2 regions of the Shewanella sp. SP2S2-6 genome follow, and region 1 is predicted to be linked to the other one. Evidence: riboswitches for the same ligand, from Rfam matches in the RefSeq annotation. Region 1 holds a riboswitch; the other holds the start of a gene.
The links. A riboswitch is a leader RNA that binds a small molecule or an ion and turns the genes downstream of it on or off. The one in region 1 is predicted to bind cyclic di-GMP.
Positions count from the first base shown of each region.

Region 2: another riboswitch for cyclic di-GMP. It lies ahead of gbpA (N-acetylglucosamine-binding protein GbpA); the one in region 1 lies ahead of Q4Q57_RS01480 (glycosyl hydrolase family 18 protein).

Region 1 covers NZ_JAUOEQ010000001.1:329,262-338,976, forward strand. Annotated here, with positions in the region: gene Q4Q57_RS01460 (DUF1294 domain-containing protein) at 1-319, shown strand, start outside; gene Q4Q57_RS01465 (Sbal_3080 family lipoprotein) at 402-869, shown strand; gene Q4Q57_RS01470 (TIGR00366 family protein) at 944-2,299, opposite strand; gene Q4Q57_RS01475 (FKBP-type peptidyl-prolyl cis-trans isomerase) at 2,534-3,004, shown strand; gene Q4Q57_RS01480 (glycosyl hydrolase family 18 protein) at 3,101-5,707, opposite strand; cyclic di-GMP riboswitch class I at 5,822-5,910, opposite strand; gene Q4Q57_RS01485 (ROK family protein) at 6,223-7,008, opposite strand; gene Q4Q57_RS01490 (aminopeptidase P family protein) at 7,401-9,188, shown strand; gene Q4Q57_RS01495 (HD domain-containing phosphohydrolase) at 9,382-9,715, opposite strand, start outside.
Region 2 covers NZ_JAUOEQ010000003.1:95,365-105,079, forward strand. Annotated here, with positions in the region: gene katB (catalase KatB) at 1-532, shown strand, start outside; gene Q4Q57_RS03655 (TMEM165/GDT1 family protein) at 659-1,213, opposite strand; cyclic di-GMP riboswitch class I at 1,625-1,724, shown strand; gene gbpA (N-acetylglucosamine-binding protein GbpA) at 1,847-3,292, shown strand; gene Q4Q57_RS03665 (aromatic amino acid transport family protein) at 3,859-5,034, shown strand; gene Q4Q57_RS03670 (S46 family peptidase) at 5,330-7,486, shown strand; gene Q4Q57_RS03675 (hypothetical protein) at 8,489-9,352, opposite strand; gene Q4Q57_RS03680 (hypothetical protein) at 9,415-9,633, opposite strand.

The DNA of each region.
Region 1 (9,715 bases):
TGGTTTAATCGGCGCAGCGCAGCAACATATGCTGCCCTACGGCATTGCGGGCATGTACCTCACACTGAGCCTGCTAACCTTTATCGCCTACGCTATCGATAAATCCGCCGCAAAACGCGGTAAATGGCGCACGAAAGAAAGCACTTTGCATCTGCTCGCCCTCGTGGGTGGTTGGCCCGGCGCCCTGTTTGCCCAAAACGTGTTAAGGCACAAGTCAGTTAAAGCCTCATTTAGAAACGTCTTCTGGCTAACCGTTGTCGCTAACTTAGCCGTGCTGGGTTATGGCATAAAAACCGGCGCCGTAGATATGTTTATCTAGCAAGCTATGGATTCTATGAAAATCTAAAGTTTGTCACTAAAACGCTTTAACTTATTTTAATACAAAAACAAAAGGTTAAATTATGAAAAAATTTTTAGTTGCAGTTTTGGGTGTTGCAATACTATCGGGTTGTGCCGCACCTCGCTATACAGCAAAACCAATAGAAACAAATACTAACAATGTAGAAATAGTCATTATTAAAGATAAAGAAACACGTGACGGCTTCCAAGAAACAATGGAGACATGGCTAAAAGCAAATAATTACACCTACACAGTGCAGCCTGATGATTCTAAACATGATTTAAATAAACTCACATTAGAATATGAAGGCAATTGGACTTGGGACTTGGCATTATATTTAAAAAGCGCTGAAATTAACGCATTTCAGAATGGCCAAAGAGTTGGCAGTGTTAAGTTTCAAGTACCCTATACTGCGAACCCGAGTAAGTTTGGTAATGCTGCGAATCGTATTAGCTATATGATGTCAGCTCTATTTGGTCAAATCACTGCTGATGAAGCAACAAAAAAAGTAAATGGTTCAAGCGATTAATATCATTGAAACCTTAACTAAAAAACAGGGTAATCATAGAATTACCCTGTTTAGTTTTGCACTGTTTATTATCTTTAAAACCAGCTCAACGCGATACTGATAATCACGCCTGTGATCATCAACTGCATTAAACAAAATCCCATAATATCCCGCGCTTTTAAGCCCGCAATTGCCAGCACGGGCAGTGCCCAGAAAGGTTGAATAAGGTTAGTCCAGGCATCACCCCAAGCTACGGCCATAGCTACCCGAGCAACATCGGCGCCCAAGGCTTCGGCAGCGGGTAACATAATCGGCGCCTGCACGGCCCATTGCCCCCCTCCCGATGGCACAAAAATATTCACAATTCCTGCACTGATAAAGCTCCAAAATGGCAGGCTCTCGGCACTGGCTATGGCCACAAAACCTTCCGAAATACTTTGGGCTAAACCCGACTGCACCATCACCGCCATAATGCCCGCATAGAAAGGGAATTGGATCACAATCCCTGCGCCGCCCTTAATGGCCTCATTCAAGCTGGTTAATAAACTGCGTGGCGTTTGATGTAAGAGGATGGCGAGAAACAAGAATAAGAAGTTCACTAAGTTAAGGTTTAAGCTGCCGCCCTGTACCCAAAAGTAATAGCCTAAGTACACAAGCCCAGCGCCACCGACGCTCCAGCCGAGTAAGCGGCTATTTTCAAGCTTATCCGCAGGTCGGCTTTCAAGCTGACACTCGCTCACATTGGCAGGGGTAAACTCCAGCGCCGAAGCTGCGGGGTCGCTGCCTTTGTCGTCAAGGGCACTTGGGTCGACATAAATGCTGTCCTTGTCTTCAGGCAGCATAAAGCGATTCACTAATGGCATGACCACAAAAAGAATCGCCACTAACAGTAAGTTAAAGCTCGCGAAAATGGTTTCACTGGTGGGGATAATGCCAATTTGTGCTTCAGAGAAATGCCCCGCCGTTGCTATGGTTAATGGGATAGAACCCGCAAGCCCACCATGCCAAACCACAAAGCCAGAATAGGCGCTGGCGACCAGCAGCCGATAATCCACTTTCACTTTACGCGCTAAGGCTTTGGCAAATAACGCGCCCACCACTAGCCCGAATCCCCAGTTAATCCAACTGGCGGCCAGTGAGACCAAGGTCACTAAAATAATGGCTTGCGGTGCCGATTTAGCGAATCCTGCAATCGCATCGAGCAGCTTTTTAATCGGCGGCGAGCTTGCCAGCATGAATCCCGCCACCAGCACTAACAGCATCTGCATCGAAAAACTCAGCAAGGTCCAAAAGCCATCGCCCCAATAATTGATGACTTCCAGCGGAGTTTTGTGTTCTGCGACCACAGCTGCAATTAACACCACTAAGGTGAGTAAAAGGACGAAAATATAGGGATCGGGTAGATATCGGTCGACGAGTTTGACCAAAGGTTTTGCCGCTTTGTTTAACATAGACTTTCCTTGTTTATTATCTAAATTCTAGTTTTTATCTGTTTTTATTGAATTTTTATTGAGTATTAAGCCAACAGATTAAGCGATCTCTAAAGCGGGATAAAGTCTTGAGGGGATTTTTAACGCCTTGAAGTGGTAGCAACAGATATCCCCCTCAATGCAGGTGCGAGTGCCAATAGCATCTCAAGCTAAAAAACTGATAATATGGCGAAAATTAACTAAGGTGCTCTTTATATGAAAATGTTACTTGCCGTTGCTGTGATTGCTGGGGTGATTTTTTACTTCTTTACCTCGATGAACGGCCAAAAAGCCGCCCAAGAGAATATCCGTTTAGGCAATGAATTTTTAACGCAAAACAAAACTAAAGAAGGTGTTATCACCACAGCTTCGGGTTTGCAATATCAAGTGTTAACTCAAGGCGATGGCACAGTTCATCCTAAAGCCAGCGATACAGTGACAGTGCATTACCATGGCACTTTGATCGACGGTACTGTGTTTGATAGTTCGGTTGATCGCGGCGAGCCTATCGCATTTCCGCTTAATCGGGTGATTAAAGGTTGGACCGAGGGCGTACAACTTATGGTCGTTGGCGATAAAGTGCGTTTCTTTATCCCGAGTGAACTCGCCTACGGCAACAGCAGCACGGGCAAGATTGGCGGTGGTTCAGTGCTCATTTTTGATGTAGAACTGCTTAAGATTGATTAAATCTGTCTGCAATGAGCCTAATCGCATAATAAAAAGCCCTGCATTATCGCAGGGCTTTTGTCTCTATAACTCAAATAATATTAGTATGTTGGATGATTAAGGACAGCTTGCAGCGCCAATATCAACCCACACCGCCGCAACGCCAGGTACATCACCTTTAGTCCAGTAACTCGCCTTCCATAAACGACCGTTATAGCTGGTAGTTTGACCGCCGTTGTACACCACACCCGCATCCCAACCGAGATCAACTTGGCTGAGTAGCTGCCATTGATCAGCGGTGCGAGATGGCGTATTGCCCTGCGTCCAGTACTTGGCTTTCCATACCAACTGACTGTGACTCACAGTATCGCCCGTGTTGTACACCACACTGGTTTGCCAAGCAGGATAGTTACCGGCATTAGGATCGGTTGCATCACAACCACCACCGATCACTTTTGGCGTCACGGTCAGATTAGTCGATGCGCTCGCATCCAAGGCACCATCGGAAACCAGCACGCTCAAACCATAGCTGGTCGCTTCGGTGACATTAGGCCCAGTGACCACTAAGGTGGCACTATTTTGTCCGGTTGCCGACACGCCAGCGGGCACAGTCCAAGCGTAAGTTAAGGCATCACCGTCGGCATCAGAGGCACTCGCCACTATGCTAACAGTTTTACCCGCTTCCACTGTTGCAGTGGCAGCTACACTCACCACGGGAGCTTGGTTCGGAGTATCCGCCTTATTGGTCACTGTCACTAAATCTGTGGCAGATAACCCTTCTGGATCAGTGACTTTAAGGCTAAAACCATAGACAACATCGGTTTGCGTTGCACTCAGTTGAATCGTCGCATTCGCCATATCGGCGTTTGCGATGGCAATCGTTGGGCCAGACACTTGAGTCCAAAGATACGTCAGCGCCTCATTTTCAGGATCGCGCGATCCGCCACCATTGAGCACCACATCGGCGGGACCTGTGACATTCACATCCGCACCTGCATTGGCAATCGGCGCTTTATTCACCGGTGGCGTAGTTCCTTCGCCATGACCTAAACCTTCGTGCATCGCATTTAGAATATCGCCGTTATCGGCATCAATTTCCCATGCAAATAAACCACCTAGCTGATTGGCAAGCACATATTGGCCCTTGGCTTTAACGGAACGCGCATCATCGAAAGTGATTAAATCTCCCGTAGATGCCTTGAACAATGATGGCGCCTCGGCCGTTTCGTCATAGCTGTAAGTCCAACCGCTCCCCATGTACTCGTTCACTATCTGGCGATAATCCACCACGCCATCTTCCCATGTGCCTTTCACTTTGCCCGTCGCTGTCCCTGTGAATGGGTTATTGCCCGTGTAGCCATTCACGCCTGTCCAGCCGCGGCCGTACATAGCGGCACCAACCACAATTTTTCCTGGAGTAACACCTTGAGCTAACAGAGCTTTAATACCCTTGTCTGTGGTATAGCGGGTATCAGGATCCCAACTCGCCTCATAAAGATTGGTTTGATGACCGAGTTCAGTGTTCGTCCAACCGCCATTGAAGTCGTAACTCATTAAGAAGATGTAATCCATGTACTGCTGAGCGGCCTGATAATCGACCTTTGCCATTTTTTGAGCATCGATACCAATTGCGGAAGTCAGTTCATAGGTACGACCCGTCTCAGCACTTAACTCGTCGAGCATGGCGCGCAGTTCACGCATCAGGGTCACATAGGTTTCACCGTCATTGGCATTACCTAAGTTTGGATTCGCACCGCCACCACCTGGATATTCCCAATCAATGTCGACACCATCAAAGAACTTCCACGTTTGCAGGAATTCCTTCACCGATGCGACAAAAGTATCGCGCTTAGTTTTATCGCCAAAGTAGAAGAAGGGATCAGATAGCGTCCAGCCACCGACCGAAGGCAAAATCTTTAGATCGGGGTGGGCTTGCTTCAGCGCCATCAATTGACCGAAGTTGCCTTTGTAGGGATCAGAGTAGTCACTCACGCCCGCCTGTGGCATTTGGACCGCCGCCCAAGGATCGTGGATAGCGACTTTAAAATCTTCACGGCCACTACAGGCACGTTGCAGCGCTTGGAAACTGCCGTCGATTTCTTTCAAACTATCGTTAATGCCATCACCACCACAAATAGGGGTAAAGCCATATAAAATATGAGTTAAGTTCTGTGCTGGGATCTTATCGACTGGGAACTTACGGCCATACACACCCCATTCTACAAAGTAACTGCCGACCACTTTGCCCGACTTGTTAACGTATGGGCGATTGTTTTCTTTAAGCGGAGCATTGAGTGGCACTAAATGGCTGCCATCGGTATCGGCCACGAGAATTTCTTTGGTATCGCTCGCCGTACAACCATCGCTGTTACACAGTTGCACTTGCATCTGATAACGGCCGCCTTTGTTCACCTTAAAATTAGCGGTGCCCGAAGCACCAGAGGGGCCCTCCCAAGCGACATTGCCGTTGAGCAGCACTTGAGCTTTATTGCCCACATCACCACTCCAAAGGTTCCAGCTGACTGAAACGTCGGCAGCATCTTTAATGGTCACCAACTGATTGTAAGCCGTAGCGGCTTGATTAACTTCGATAATAGCGAACTTGGTTTCGCCCCAACCTATAGTCGGTTTGCCGGGCGCTACGGCAAATGCACTGACACTCACGGTAGATGCCAGCGCCGATGCCACCAGCAAGGCTGATGTTGAAATTTGAGTCTTGAACATGAGATATCCCTATTGAATTTTTTATATGAATCAATAAGGCAAACAAAGCGTAGACAGGAAACAACACTCTCTTAAGACCATGCAACACGACTGACAATTGCACGAAGAAAAACCTGTGGTATCCCCGCTATCATAGGTACAGACGAACCCTTAGACCGGAGGCTTTGCGTCCCAGTTTTTCAACTGGTTTGCCTTTTACACGCGATGACAACGTTGTCATTGCGATAATCAGCATAGACGTAAGCGCAATAAAAATGCAACAAAATATTATCAACTAAGGTAGTGGTCTGATAAGAAAGCAATTAAATACAGTTCAGCTATTTCTAATATTTACTTTGATAATTAAGGCTTTGCTGACTATTTTAGCCATAAAAAAACAGGACACGATAAGCCAAAGGCATCACCTGTCCTGTTATCAATTTCACTATTTATGCTGCTAATACTGCTTAAACCACTAGCACTGAGCCGCTGTAATCTAATAATTCAAAACCATTAGCTAACAGCATCTATGATCCTTATGCGCGTGGATAATCCCTTGCGAGCATCACAGATAAACCTCGGCACACTAAGGTTTCCATATCATCGACGCGGTTGATTTTCATCTCAGCTAAGGGCGCGCTCAATGCCATTTGCTTTAAGCTTTCGAGGCAGCCTTTGTAGTAAGGAGCACTGTTCATCATGTTGCCCGCGAGCCAAATCCGATTGGGATTAAATAAATTAACTGTCCACGCCAGCCCCATACCAAGGTAACTGCCCGCACGATATAAATCATCCTGAGTAGTGATGTTACGGCTGCGCACAGAATCGCCACTGGCGAGTTGCTCTAAACTAAATTCGCCTGATTCAGTCATCACGCGGCAATGGCCCAACTCCCCTGCAACCCCCGTCGCACCTGTAAAGGCTTGCCCATTAAACGCAATCGACATCCCTATACCAGTGCCGCACATGACCAACAACTCACAGGCATATTTGGCATCACACGTGGCTTGCATACCCGCATCCATATCGTTGCAGATAAACTTAAGCTCGCCTTGGGTTTTGACTGTATCGAAGCTCAAGCCATTGAGCCCGGGTAACGATTTACAGGCAACCAAACGATTATTTTGTACGAGTCCAGGTACGCCAATCGCTAATTGGTAATGCTGTAAATCGTAATCGCGTTCAAGCGCAGCGATTTGATTATTTAACTCTTCAATTTTAAAACCTTCGCCTGTGGGGATTTTATATTGTTCTGTATGTCCCGCGAGCTGAAGTTCGAACAGGGCTGTCGTACCGCCCACATCTATTGTTAGTATTTGCATCGCTTACTCCACTGATACATGTGCCCCACTCTGACCCCGAGCGGAGATGGCAAATGTTAGCATAGGGTCCAAATGTTAGCGATTGAATAAAACTTAAGTCGCTAATTTGTAAGGAACAAGTCTACAAAAAATATGACTGACATTTTGTTTTACTCAGGTTTTATGCTAAGAATCACACAAATAAATTAAGGGTAAAACACTTAGCTTGCTCATCACAGTCAGCACAAATTCACGATTGTATACAAAATCCTTTATTCGCTCCCCTTGCATCCAGCGCGTTAGGCTTGCGATAATCCGAGCTGGTTAGAACTCAAATAAACATAGACCAATTTATCCTTAGGCAAGCTTTGCCTACCGACTCGCACAGCGTGCCAGTCTCACTTGGAGCCCATATGTCACATTTAATTGCCAGCCGCCTCGGTGCCATTCGCAGCGAATTATCTTCCGCCAATCTCAATGCTTTTATCATTCCCCGCGCCGACGAGTATCTGGGCGAATATGTGCCAGAACATAACGAACGTTTGTACTGGGCAACCAACTTCACTGGCTCGGCAGGTATGGCTATCGTATTGAAAGATAAAGCCGCTATCTTTACCGACGGCCGTTATACGGTTCAAGTTCGTCTGCAAGTGGATGCCGCACTTTTCAGCTATGAAAGCCTGACCGACACGCCACAAATTGAATGGTTATGTGACACGCTGCCAGCGGGATCTCGCGTTGGCTTTGATGCACGCTTGCATACTTTAGCTTGGTATGAAAATGCCAAAGCGACCTTAAGCAAAGCCCAAATTGAATTAGTAGCGGTTGAGCAAAATCCTATCGATTTGCATTGGCAGGATCGCCCCGCACCATCGAGTGCGCCGATCACGCTATTCAGTAACAAGAGTGCCGGTAAAACCAGTCTGCAAAAACGTACTGAAATTGGCGCCTTGGTGAAAAAAGCCGGTGCTGATGTTGCTTTGATTGCCGCCTTAGATTCTTTCTGCTGGCTATTAAACATTCGCGGTAACGATATTCCGCGTCTGCCTGTCGTGCTCGGCAGTGCCCTGCTTCATGCTAATGGCGATATGCTGCTGTTTACCGATTTAAGCAAACTCCCTGAGGGCATTGAGGAGCATGTCGGTGCAGGAGTAAGCTTTAAGGACGAGGCCACGCTCGCCGATACCCTTGCCAGCTTGCAAGGCGTTAAACTGCTGGCCGATCCAAACTCGGCTAACGCTTGGGCACAAAATCTCGCCCGTGAAGCGGGGGCTAAATTGATTGCTGGAATCGATCCCGTTTCTTTGCCTAAAGCACAGAAAAATCCCTCTGAACTTGCCGGAATGCGCGCTTGTCACATTCGTGATGGCGTTGCTGTGAGCCGCTTCCTTGCATGGTTAGATGCCGAAGTCGCCGCCAAGCGTATGCACGATGAAGCCACACTTGCCGATAAATTAGAAAGCTTCCGCCTGCAGGATGAGCGCTATCGCGAGCCAAGTTTCGACACCATTTCAGCAGCGGGCCCCAATGCCGCCATGTGCCATTACAATCACAACAATGGCACACCTGCGATGATGACGATGGACAGCATCTACTTAGTGGATTCTGGCGCGCAATATATCGATGGCACTACAGATGTGACCCGTACTATTGCGATTGGCAAAGTGACTGATGAACATAAAAAAATGGTCACGCTGGTGCTAAAAGGTCATATCGCGCTAGACCAAGCTCGCTTCCCAAAAGGCACTTCAGGCCAGCAGCTCGATGCATTCGCCCGCCAATATCTATGGCAACATGGTTTTGATTACGACCACGGCACAGGCCATGGCGTGGGTCACTTTTTAAGTGTGCACGAAGGTCCGCAGCGCATAGGTAAAAATGTCAACGGTATCGCACTGATGCCCGGCATGGTGCTTTCCAATGAGCCGGGGTACTACCGCGCTGAGAGTTTTGGCATTCGCTTAGAAAACTTAGTCGTAGTGCAACACTGTGAAGCACTGAAAGGCGCTGAGCGTGAGATGTATGAGTTCGATGCATTGACTATGATCCCTATGGATGCCCGCCTTATCGATAAGAGCCTGCTAACGCAAGGGGAAATCGACTGGTTCAATGCTTACCATCAGCAAGTGTTCCATACACTTTCGCCGCTGATGTCCGGTGATGAACTCGCGTGGTTAACGAAAGTGACTAAAGCGATTTAGAGCGATTTAGCACTCCTGCGGATAAGTAGCGATTTAAGTCGTCATTTAAACCATCATCTAAATCAGTTATATGCTAAAAAATAAAACGCCCAAGGCTATGAGCCTTGGGCGTTTTTTTAGCGCTGCATCTGTACTTTCAAGCCTAGTCCTATTTCAAAACATGATTTCAAAACATGATTAAAAACACGAGTCGCTAAACCATAGTGGGCTGCGCCATAGGCTGATAAGCATCATCCAGCGATGCCTTAGATAGCACTTCAAACTCTTGATGAATTGCCATAAAACAATCAACTAACTCAGGGTCGAAATGCTTACCTTTGCCTTCAATCATTAAATCGATGGCTTCTTGGTGGCTAAAGGGTCGCTTATAGCATCGCGGCGAAGTCAGCGCATCATAGACATCCACTAAGGCAACTATGCGTGCCGAAAGCGGAATATCCTCACCTTTCAACCCTAAGGGGTAACCACTACCATCCCACTTTTCATGGTGACCCGACGCGATATCTTGGCCCATCCGAATAAACGTA
Region 2 (9,715 bases), on a different contig from region 1:
AGTGGCATTGGCACCTAGTAATTTGGTTCCCGGTGTTGGATCTTCACCCGACAAGATGTTGCAAGCGCGTTTATTTGCCTATGCAGATGCCCAGCGTTACCGTATTGGTGCCAACTACAACCAGTTACCGGTGAACTGCCCACATGCGGCTAAGGCAAATCACCATCAACGGGCGGGCGCTATGGCTGGCACACAATGCCCTTACCATGGTAGCCAAACGGGTGGCGACGCTTCGGCAAACTATGGCCCGAACAGCACTGCTGATGCCTTGGTTGAGCCAGTAAACTTTAGCGAACCACCATTGCGTTTAGAAGGTGAAGCGGCGCGTTACAGTCGTTATAACCAAGACGATTATACCCAAGCGGGTAATCTGTATCGCATCTTCTCTGAAGCGGAGAAAGCGCGCTTAGTGGCAACAATTTCGGGTTCACTAAGTCAAACAAGCTTAGATGTGCAGCAACGCATGGTGGCGCATTTCGAACAAGCCGATGCGGATTACGGTCAACGTATTAGAACGGCATTAGGGCTATAAACTGCGTTTCTAAGAAGTTAAGCTTCTGAGTCGACACTGTTTATCTCAATAAAACCGTCGTAAGTAGAAAGGCCAGTGATGTTTATCACTGGCCTTTTTGTTGCGGCAATTCAAGCTTTAAAGTATTTAGAACAGCAGAGTGACAACGCCTAACAGTGCGAACAATACGGCGCAGCCGCGGTGTATCCACAACATAGGTAATTTTTCGGCGCTGAAATGGCCTGCGATCACCACAGGTACATTGGCAAGCAGCATGCCTAAGGTTGTGCCTGCAACCACCATAGTTAATGAATCGTATTTTGCGGCTAACACTACCGTTGCGATTTGCGTTTTATCCCCCATCTCGGCGATGAAAAACAGGATAAAGGTGGCGAGGAAGGGGCCCATTTTATAGAAACGGCTCTCTTCAGCATCGACTTTATCTGGGATTAACACCCAAAGGGCAATCGCGAAGAAGGACGCGGCAACTAAATAGCGGGCAAGATCTGGGCTGACCCAGTTAATCGCCCATTGGCCAATCCAAGCGGCGGCAAAATGGTTGAATAACGTTGATAGAAAAATACCTAAAATAATGGCGGTTTTATTTTTAAATCTTGCGGCGAGAATAAGTGCAAGTAATTGAGTTTTATCGCCAATTTCGGCAATAGCAACCGTAAAGGTTGAGGCAAGTAGGGCTTCCAAGTGTGATCCTTTAGGGGTGGTTAAGACATAAGCACAATAAACCGTCCACCCCTAGGTGCAGTCATTGTACTCAGGTCTTGCTGGGCAAATCGATGATTTGCTGTGAACACCATGGCGTGTGGCCAAGTATGTTGATGTTCACCCTAGATGACGATGGTTCGACATCCAGTTAGCTACTCCCCCGAAGCGAGGTGGGCATTATACCTAAGTGAATTTCGGTTTCAAGCACGAGTTTATTACAGTAGGCATGAATGAATGTTTGACGGGTGTCAGAATAATACCGCGCGACATTCTGTAATTATATGAATATAAATGGATTATTTTTTTGACAGCGTTGTCTTTTGTTGCTAATTTAGCCAAGTCATTTCTACCTGATTACATATTGTTAACTCGTAGTGATTCGATGACACCTACCGTATTTGGCAAACTAATTGAAAAGTTAGGACGCAAAGCTTCCGGTCTAAGGTTGTAAATGGATTTTTTAGTGAACTAAGATAGCGGAGTTGCCGCAGAATTCGATTTCTGTGAAAGATAAACGACTGCTGTTTAATGCTGTTGTTTGCCCAAATACCACTTTTATACCTAAGCCCAAGCCAATACTGGCAAAGATGGGTGCAAATGGAGTGCATTAAAGTGGCAAATCCTACTGTTTTTTCCCCTGTTTCTAAATTAAGTTTATTGGCCGCCGCAGTGATGGCGGCAAATACATTTGTGAGTATTTCTGCACAGGCACACGGTTATGTTGTGGCGCCAGAGTCACGTTCCTATGCCTGTAAAACCGGCAACAATGCCAACTGTGGCGCGGTGCAATGGGAACCGCAAAGCGTTGAAGGGCCATCGGGTTTTCCTGAGTCAGGTCCTGCGGATGGCAAACTGGCGAGTGCGGGTAATGGTGCTTTCTCGCCTTTAGATGAACAGAGTCCCAGCCGTTGGTCAAAGACAGATATTAAAGCGGGCTGGAATAAGTTCAGCTGGCAGTTCACTGCCAATCATGTCACCCGCAATTGGCGTTATTATTTAACTCGCCAAGATTGGAATCAAAACCAAGCTTTAAGCCGTGCGAGCTTTGACTTAGCGCCATTCTGCGTGGTCGATGGTGGCATGGTGCAGCCGCCTAAGTTAGTGACCCATGACTGCTATGTGCCAGAAGGTCGCAGCGGTTATCAAGTGATTCTAGCCGTGTGGGAAGTGGGCGATACCACCAACAGTTTCTACAATGCTATCGATGTGAACTTAGATTCGGGTCCCGTCGTACCGGGTGAATGGCTCGATGTGGGCGACATCAATCCGTCACTCGATCTCAAGGCGGGCGATAAAGTGATGACCCGAGTGTTCGATGCCAATGGTGAGCAACCGGCTAAGCAAACAGTCATTACCATTAGCGATGCGACTCAAGGTGATAAACAAAATTGGCCTTTCCTATTAGCGAGCGCGATTAATGCCCAGCAGTCTCAGTTAAAAGCGGGACAAAAAAATGCATCAGGTGTGATTGAGCCTGTGTATGGCAAAAACGACATTTTTACTGCGACGACTTCAGGTATTGAGCGTGTCGAAGTGGGATTTGATCTGGCGCCCGCACCGGGCAACAGCTTAGAAGTCACTTCACTTGCCGACGATTATCAAATTATCGACGGCGCGGCGCAGGTTCGTTTTGACGTCACTAGCAATGCTGAAATGTTAGTGTCTGCGTATTTGTTTAGTCACGATGGCACGGCAGCCGGTTTTGTCAGTCAAACCGTTAACAATACCAGCGCGAGCTTAGTGTTAGACGTGGTTGCGCCTAAAGCTGGGCATTATCACTTGCAGGTTAAAGCTGAGCCTAAACAAGGTGATGTTATTCAGCAGAACTTTGATCTCTTCTTAAAGGATCAAGCACCAACGCCGGAAGCGGATTTTGTCTTCCCTGAAGGGGTGAAAGGTTACGTTGCAGGCACTACAGTGTTACAGCCTAAAAATGGCAAAGTGTATCAATGTAAGCCATTCCCCTATAGCGGCTATTGCATGCAGTGGTCGGTTTCTGCCACAGGATTTGAGCCAGGTGTTGGCGCTTCTTGGACTATGGCGTGGACTGAACTGTAAATTAACATGTTGAGTTAATTGATTCTCAACATGAGGTGATTGGGCTTAAACACAGCGAATATGTTTAAGCCCATATTCAGCGCGCTTGCGACTGTCAAAATATACGTTTTACCTCGATTCCCCCACAATGCTGAACCCCACGTATTTCCAACAAAGGTAGCGATTTTGTTAGCTTGTATGTTTTCGTTTATCACAGCGCTATTAAGTTGTTACCGTACAGTGCGCGACTTATCTTTGTTCACAACTGGCTTGCCCACTGGGTTTGGCTCTGTTAATGTCCCAAACTATCTATTTTACCTATGTTGTTATTAGGATTATCACAATTGAAAGTCATGCCACTTTTATGCAACCGATTTAGTTAGCCTCAATGGCTACTGGGTTGAAATATTCAAAAGCTATTGGGGCCAATTGATCTGCAGGAATGAGATCCGATTGGATGCTTTTTGAAGCTGCTTTAAGTGATGTGTTGCTTATTTCGATTTAAGACGCAAGGCTTTATCGGTTCAAATCTTACTCAAATAAAATAATAATTAATCATTGAACAGGACTATTGTGTGAATTCAAAAATGTTAGGCTCGATCGCCATCGTTGCCGGGACGGCCATTGGCGCAGGTATGTTAGCCTTACCTTTAGCTACCGCGGCTTTAGGTATTATTCCGGCGTTAGTGTTACTCGTCGTTATTTGGGGCGTATCTGCCTATACCTCATTATTGATGCTCGAAATTAACTTACGCACTGGCGTGGGCGATAACGTGCATGCTATTACGGGTAAATTACTGGGTAAAAAAGGTCAAATTATTCAAGGAGCTTCTTTCCTGAGTTTATTGTTTGCCTTGACCGCGGCTTATCTCACTGGTGGTTCTTCGTTATTAGTGCTTAAAGCGAAGAACATGTTCGATATCGTGCTCGATAATCAAGTCGCCGTATTGTTGTTTACCTTAGTGTTGGGTGGATTTGCGGCGCTCGGTGTAGCTTGGGTCGATAAAGTGTCCCGCTTCCTGTTTTCGTTAATGATTTTACTGCTGGTGGTTGTGGTGTTATTTCTCCTGCCTGAAGTCAGTATTGCCAGCATGGCAACGGGCGCGATTGCCGAGTCGATGACCAGCAGTTGGATGGCGGCAATTCCCGTAGTGTTTACTTCGTTCGGTTTCCACGTTTGTATCGCCACTTTAGTGCGTTATCTGGATGGCGATGCGGTTTCGCTGCGTAAGGTATTGTTAATCGGCTCGACGATTCCACTGGCTTGTTATGTGCTTTGGTTGTTGGTGACCCTAGGCACAGTAGGCGGCTATGAAGTCAGTGGTTTCGAAGGTTCATTACCGTCACTGGTGACGGCATTGCAGGATATTGCCCATACGCCTTGGATCAGCAAATGTATTTCGTTATTCGCCGATTTAGCCTTAGTGACCTCATTCCTCGGGGTGACCTTAAGCCTGTATGACTTTGTCGCCGAGTTAACCCGTGCTAAAGAGACGTTTGCCGGCCGTATACAGACCTGGTTGTTAACTTTCACTCCGCCAGTGTTATGTGCTCTGTATCTGCCAGAAGGTTTTGTGGCGGTACTGGGATTCGCGGCCGTGCCATTGGTGGTGATGATCATCTTCTTGCCAATTGTGATGGCATTACGTCAACGTCAAACACAACCGGGCGGTTATCAAGTGTCGGGTGGTTCTGCGGGCTTAGTGTTGGCAGGTTTGTTAGGCGTTGTGATTGTGGGCGCCCAGCTATTTGTTGCTATTTAGCGGCTTAGTATTTAATCCGTGGCTAGCGTCAGTTTTGTAGCGAACGCCGCGGGGTAACGTTGATGTAATGTAGCTGATGGAATGTATTTGCTTTGTAAGCGAATTTTTCCGAGTCTGTTATAGAGTGTATCCGATGTGATAAAGTCAGGCCCCGGCCTGACTTTTTGCTTTTTAGGTTTTAAAGCGAGTGATGCTGGGTTTTAACACAGTGACTTAAGATAAAAACAACACGATTAAAACGAGAACATGGCCCAGCTTGCGCGTGGCTTCATTCACATAAAACGGACTTAACACAATGAAAAAATGGTTACTCACAGTTGCCGTGGCCGCCAGTTTTGGCGCTCAGGCTGACGAAGGTATGTGGCAGCCCCATCAACTGCCTGCTATGGCCGATGAGCTAAAAGCAAAAGGGCTAGAAATTGATGCCAAATCGATTTCAAAACTCACCGAATTCCCAATGAACGCCGTGATAAGCCTTGGTGGCTGTACTGCGTCATTCGTATCGCCAAAAGGCTTGGTGGTCACTAACCATCACTGTGCCTATGGTGCGATTCAATACAACTCCACCCCAGAAAAAAACCTGCTGCAAGATGGTTTTTTAGCTAAGACCTTCGCCGATGAATTACCTGCCACACCGGGTTCACGTGTGTATGTGACCGAAGATGTGACCAATGTGACCGAGCGCGTAAAAGGCGGGCTCGAAGGTAAAGTGGGTAGCGATTTCTATCAAGGCGTTGAAAGCCAAGAAAAAGCATTAGTGGCTGAATGTGAAAAAGAAGACGGCTACCGTTGCCAAGTGTATAGCTTCCACGGCGGTCTTGAATATTATCTGGTTAAACAACTGGAAATTCGCGACGTCCGTTTAGTCTATAACCCAGCCGCGAGCGTGGGTAAATATGGCGGCGACGTCGATAACTGGATGTGGCCACGTCACACCGGCGATTTCTCTTTCTACCGTGCCTATGTGTCTAAAGCGGGCAAACCTGCCGATTTTAGTAGCGATAACGTGCCATACGAGCCAAAAAGCTTCTTAAAAGTATCGGCTAAAGGCGTGAGCGATGGCGATTTTGTCATGGTGGCTGGCTACCCAGGTCGCACCAACCGATATCGCACCGCCAATGAAGTGCAAAATCAGTTCGAGTGGGCTTATCCAGAAGGTAAGTTATTGCGCGAGCGCTTTATTGAGATCATTAAAGATACCGCGCCAGAGGGCAGTGACGAACGTATTAAGTACGAGAGTCAAATTGCTAGCCTTGCAAACTATGCGAAAAACTTCACCTCGATGATCGAGTTTTATGGCAAATCCACCATGCTTGCGGACCGTAAAGCCCGCGAAGCTGAGCTTGCAGCGTGGATAGCTAAAGACAGCAGCCGTGAAGCGAAATACGGCAAAACCTTAGCGGAATTAGATGCGTTAATTGCCAAGAGTAAAGCGCATCAAGAGCGTGACATGATCTTAAGCTACATTGGTAGCACGACTATGTTGCCAACGGCGCGCAGCTTATATCGCTTAGCGAACGAGAAACAACTGCCTGATATGCAGCGTGAACCGGGCTTCCAAGAACGTGATATGACTCGCCTCAAAGCGAGCATGGAGCGTATCGACCGTCGTTATGCGCCAAGCGTCGATAAAGCCGTGTTATTCGATATGCTGAAACGCTACGCAGCACTGCCAGAAGACAAACGTCTACCTGCATTGGATAAAGCCTTTGGTATCGATAAAAAGTTCAGCGAAGCTAAGCTTTCGAAAACCTTAGACAAAATGTACGCCAAAACTGAGTTAGGCAAAAAAGACGTGCGTCTGGCGTGGATGGATAAATCCGTTGCCGATTTTAAAGCCTCTAAAGATCCTTTCATTCAATTCGCCGTGGCTATGTATGACACAGATATGGCAGAAGAAAAGAAAGAAAAAGAACTGGATGGCGAGCTGATGAAAGTGCGCCCGCAGTACATGGATGCCATCATTGCCTACAATCTTGAGCAAGGTAAACCTGTGTATGCCGATGCAAACTCAAGCCTGCGTGTCACTGTGGGTCATGTGAAAGGCTACTCGCCAAAAGACGGTTTAGTGGCTGTGCCATTCACTCGCCTTGAAGGCATAGTGCAAAAAGACACAGGTGTTGACCCATTCGATGCACCGAAAAAAGAGTTAGAGCTGATTAAGCAGAAGCAATACGGTGATTTCTATGTGAAAGCCATCGATTCTGTACCGGTTAACTTCCTGTCGACGTTAGACACCACGGGCGGTAACTCAGGTTCACCCACCCTAAACGGCCGCGCTGAATTAGTCGGTCTGCTGTTCGATGGTGTGTATGAAAGTATTATCGGCGACTGGGCATATGACGATAACATCAACCGTTCAATCCAAGTGGATAGCCGCTATATGTTGTGGGTAATGAAGTATTTAGATCATGCCGACAATCTATTAGCAGAGATGGAAATCGTTAAGTAATCCATTGCCGCATCGCCATGGTGCGGCGAATATGATTGTGAAGCCGCTTATGTCATGTGATTTACGTGATAACTAGCTAGCGAACGGAAGATAATAAAAAGCGATAAGCCAATGTGGTTTATCGTTTTTTTTCGGAGATTTGAAAGCGTTTCGAGTGAACTAATGGATAAAATCATTGTATTAATGTAAGCGTATAGCGGAGGCGGAGCCATGGCATTGACTCGTCGACACGCAGCAAGTCCATCCGTGGATGCTCGACCGCCTCGTCCTTGAGGCGGACGGTCGTCTCGCCAATCACCATGGCGCACCTTTCGAGCATTCGCGTAATCTGTAGACTTACAAGACATACGCAACATACTTTTGGACATAAAGTACTTTAAGAACTTCTGGATAGTACTGCTGAAGGATAAAACTTGGTCGTTCAATTCTTTAAATGCTGGCTTACGGCGAGCCATGGCATTCGCTCATCGACTCGCAGCCAGTCCATCCGTGGATGCTCGACCGCCCCGTCAATGGGGCGGACGGTCGTCTCGCCAATCACCATTGCTCACCTTTTGGGCACTAGTGTAGCCAGTCTGTATGAAGGAGATACCCAGCAAGCTTTTGGACAAAAATGTGTTGGAAAGTAGTGTTTGAGGAGCAGTAATTTCAGTTGTTAGAAGTTTAGCGTTTACGGGTATCCACTCATGCAGGTTTGCCATGGCATTTACTCGTCGACTCGCAGCCAGTCAGTCCTTGGATGCTCGACCGCCCCGTCCATGGGGCGGACGGTCGTCTCGCTAATCACCATGACTCACCGTTTTGGCTTTAGCGTAACCTGTAGATTTAAAAGACATACGCAACACACTTTTTGGAGAAAAGCTTCTTAGTGCGAATATTCTGATTTGTAACTTTCGGATTAAAATTTCTATGGGTTAACGTCCCAATAACTGGCACAGCTGTAATGCGTCCGCAGCCGAAAGCGTGTAGTTGATTGATTTATTATGCGATATTTAATCTAGATCACATATGCCCTTTATGTATGCAGAATAGTACATTCGTCTTCTTATCGAATAACTCTAAATCAAGAGCATCCATCCGCCATTCAAAGTTATATTTATTCGGATGAGGCAACTGATCTTGAGCATAAAGACTATTTACAAAGAACCGATCATCTAGCTTGGGGTCATTTTCTCGGATTTTTTGAGCGTAATAATCAGCCATACGGATTAGATAAATTGGATGACCTGAAGTAGTAATAGGATGGCTAAAGTACGCTGCTCCTGGCTTAATGCCGAGTGTTGCATGTTTTTTATGCAGGTCCCACATCCTTTTTCTTTCGGAAGTCATGTTTCTATTGCTATCTACAGGCTCAAACACACTGTGATCAAAGATTCCAATTGCGTGAAAATTGTCTCGTGAAACTAATGCAAAAAGGACATCATCTGTTCTTTCGGATAGCCCCGTGCTCAGCACATTCATATTTAAGTGAAAATGATGGAAACCCTTGGTGTTTAGGATTTGATCTTTATCTTCCCATGAATCCACTTCACCGTCCCTAATTCGCTGAGCTGGGGTATAACCATTTTTATGCGCTCTTTGCGAGTGATAAGGATAAATATTTTCTCCATTTCTAACTTTATCGAGCAATCCATTTATTCCTTCTTTTAATGATTTCCAACGCTTGTCTGAGGTCACCTCAGGAGCAATTTGCACTTTTCGTTGACGAGGAGGAACAATTCTAGTTTTCCAATGTAAGTAGTGAATCAGTACGCCATTAAGACCCTGGCCCTCTAGCTCACTAAGAGTAGCTTTATCGTTTGGAAAAAATGGTAATTCCTTTATCAATTGTGATTTGAATTTTTTAATTCTATTTGTTTCTTCCATTAAACTTTATATTTCCTTGATACTTTTCAAACTGGCGCTAAGCGTCCTGCTGACTGGCTTTGTTAATGTGTTTTGTCGAGAAGCCATGCGTAAGACCATATACAAGTGCCAAGTATCATTAAAATTTGGACTATGTATATTTTGGCATATTTAGAATTAACCTTATCAAAATGACGTTGGTTAATTTCTTCGGCTTTTTCTTTGGTAACAATATTGGCAAATGCTCCCGGAATGGTTGGAAGTTCCATCCACGTTTTGGATTGCAAGACGACGGCTGGCATTATCTCTTTCGAATACTCCGTTTTTAGTAATTGCAAGGAACTATATACAATACCTGAAATTGTAATAAAAGCTCCGGCAGAC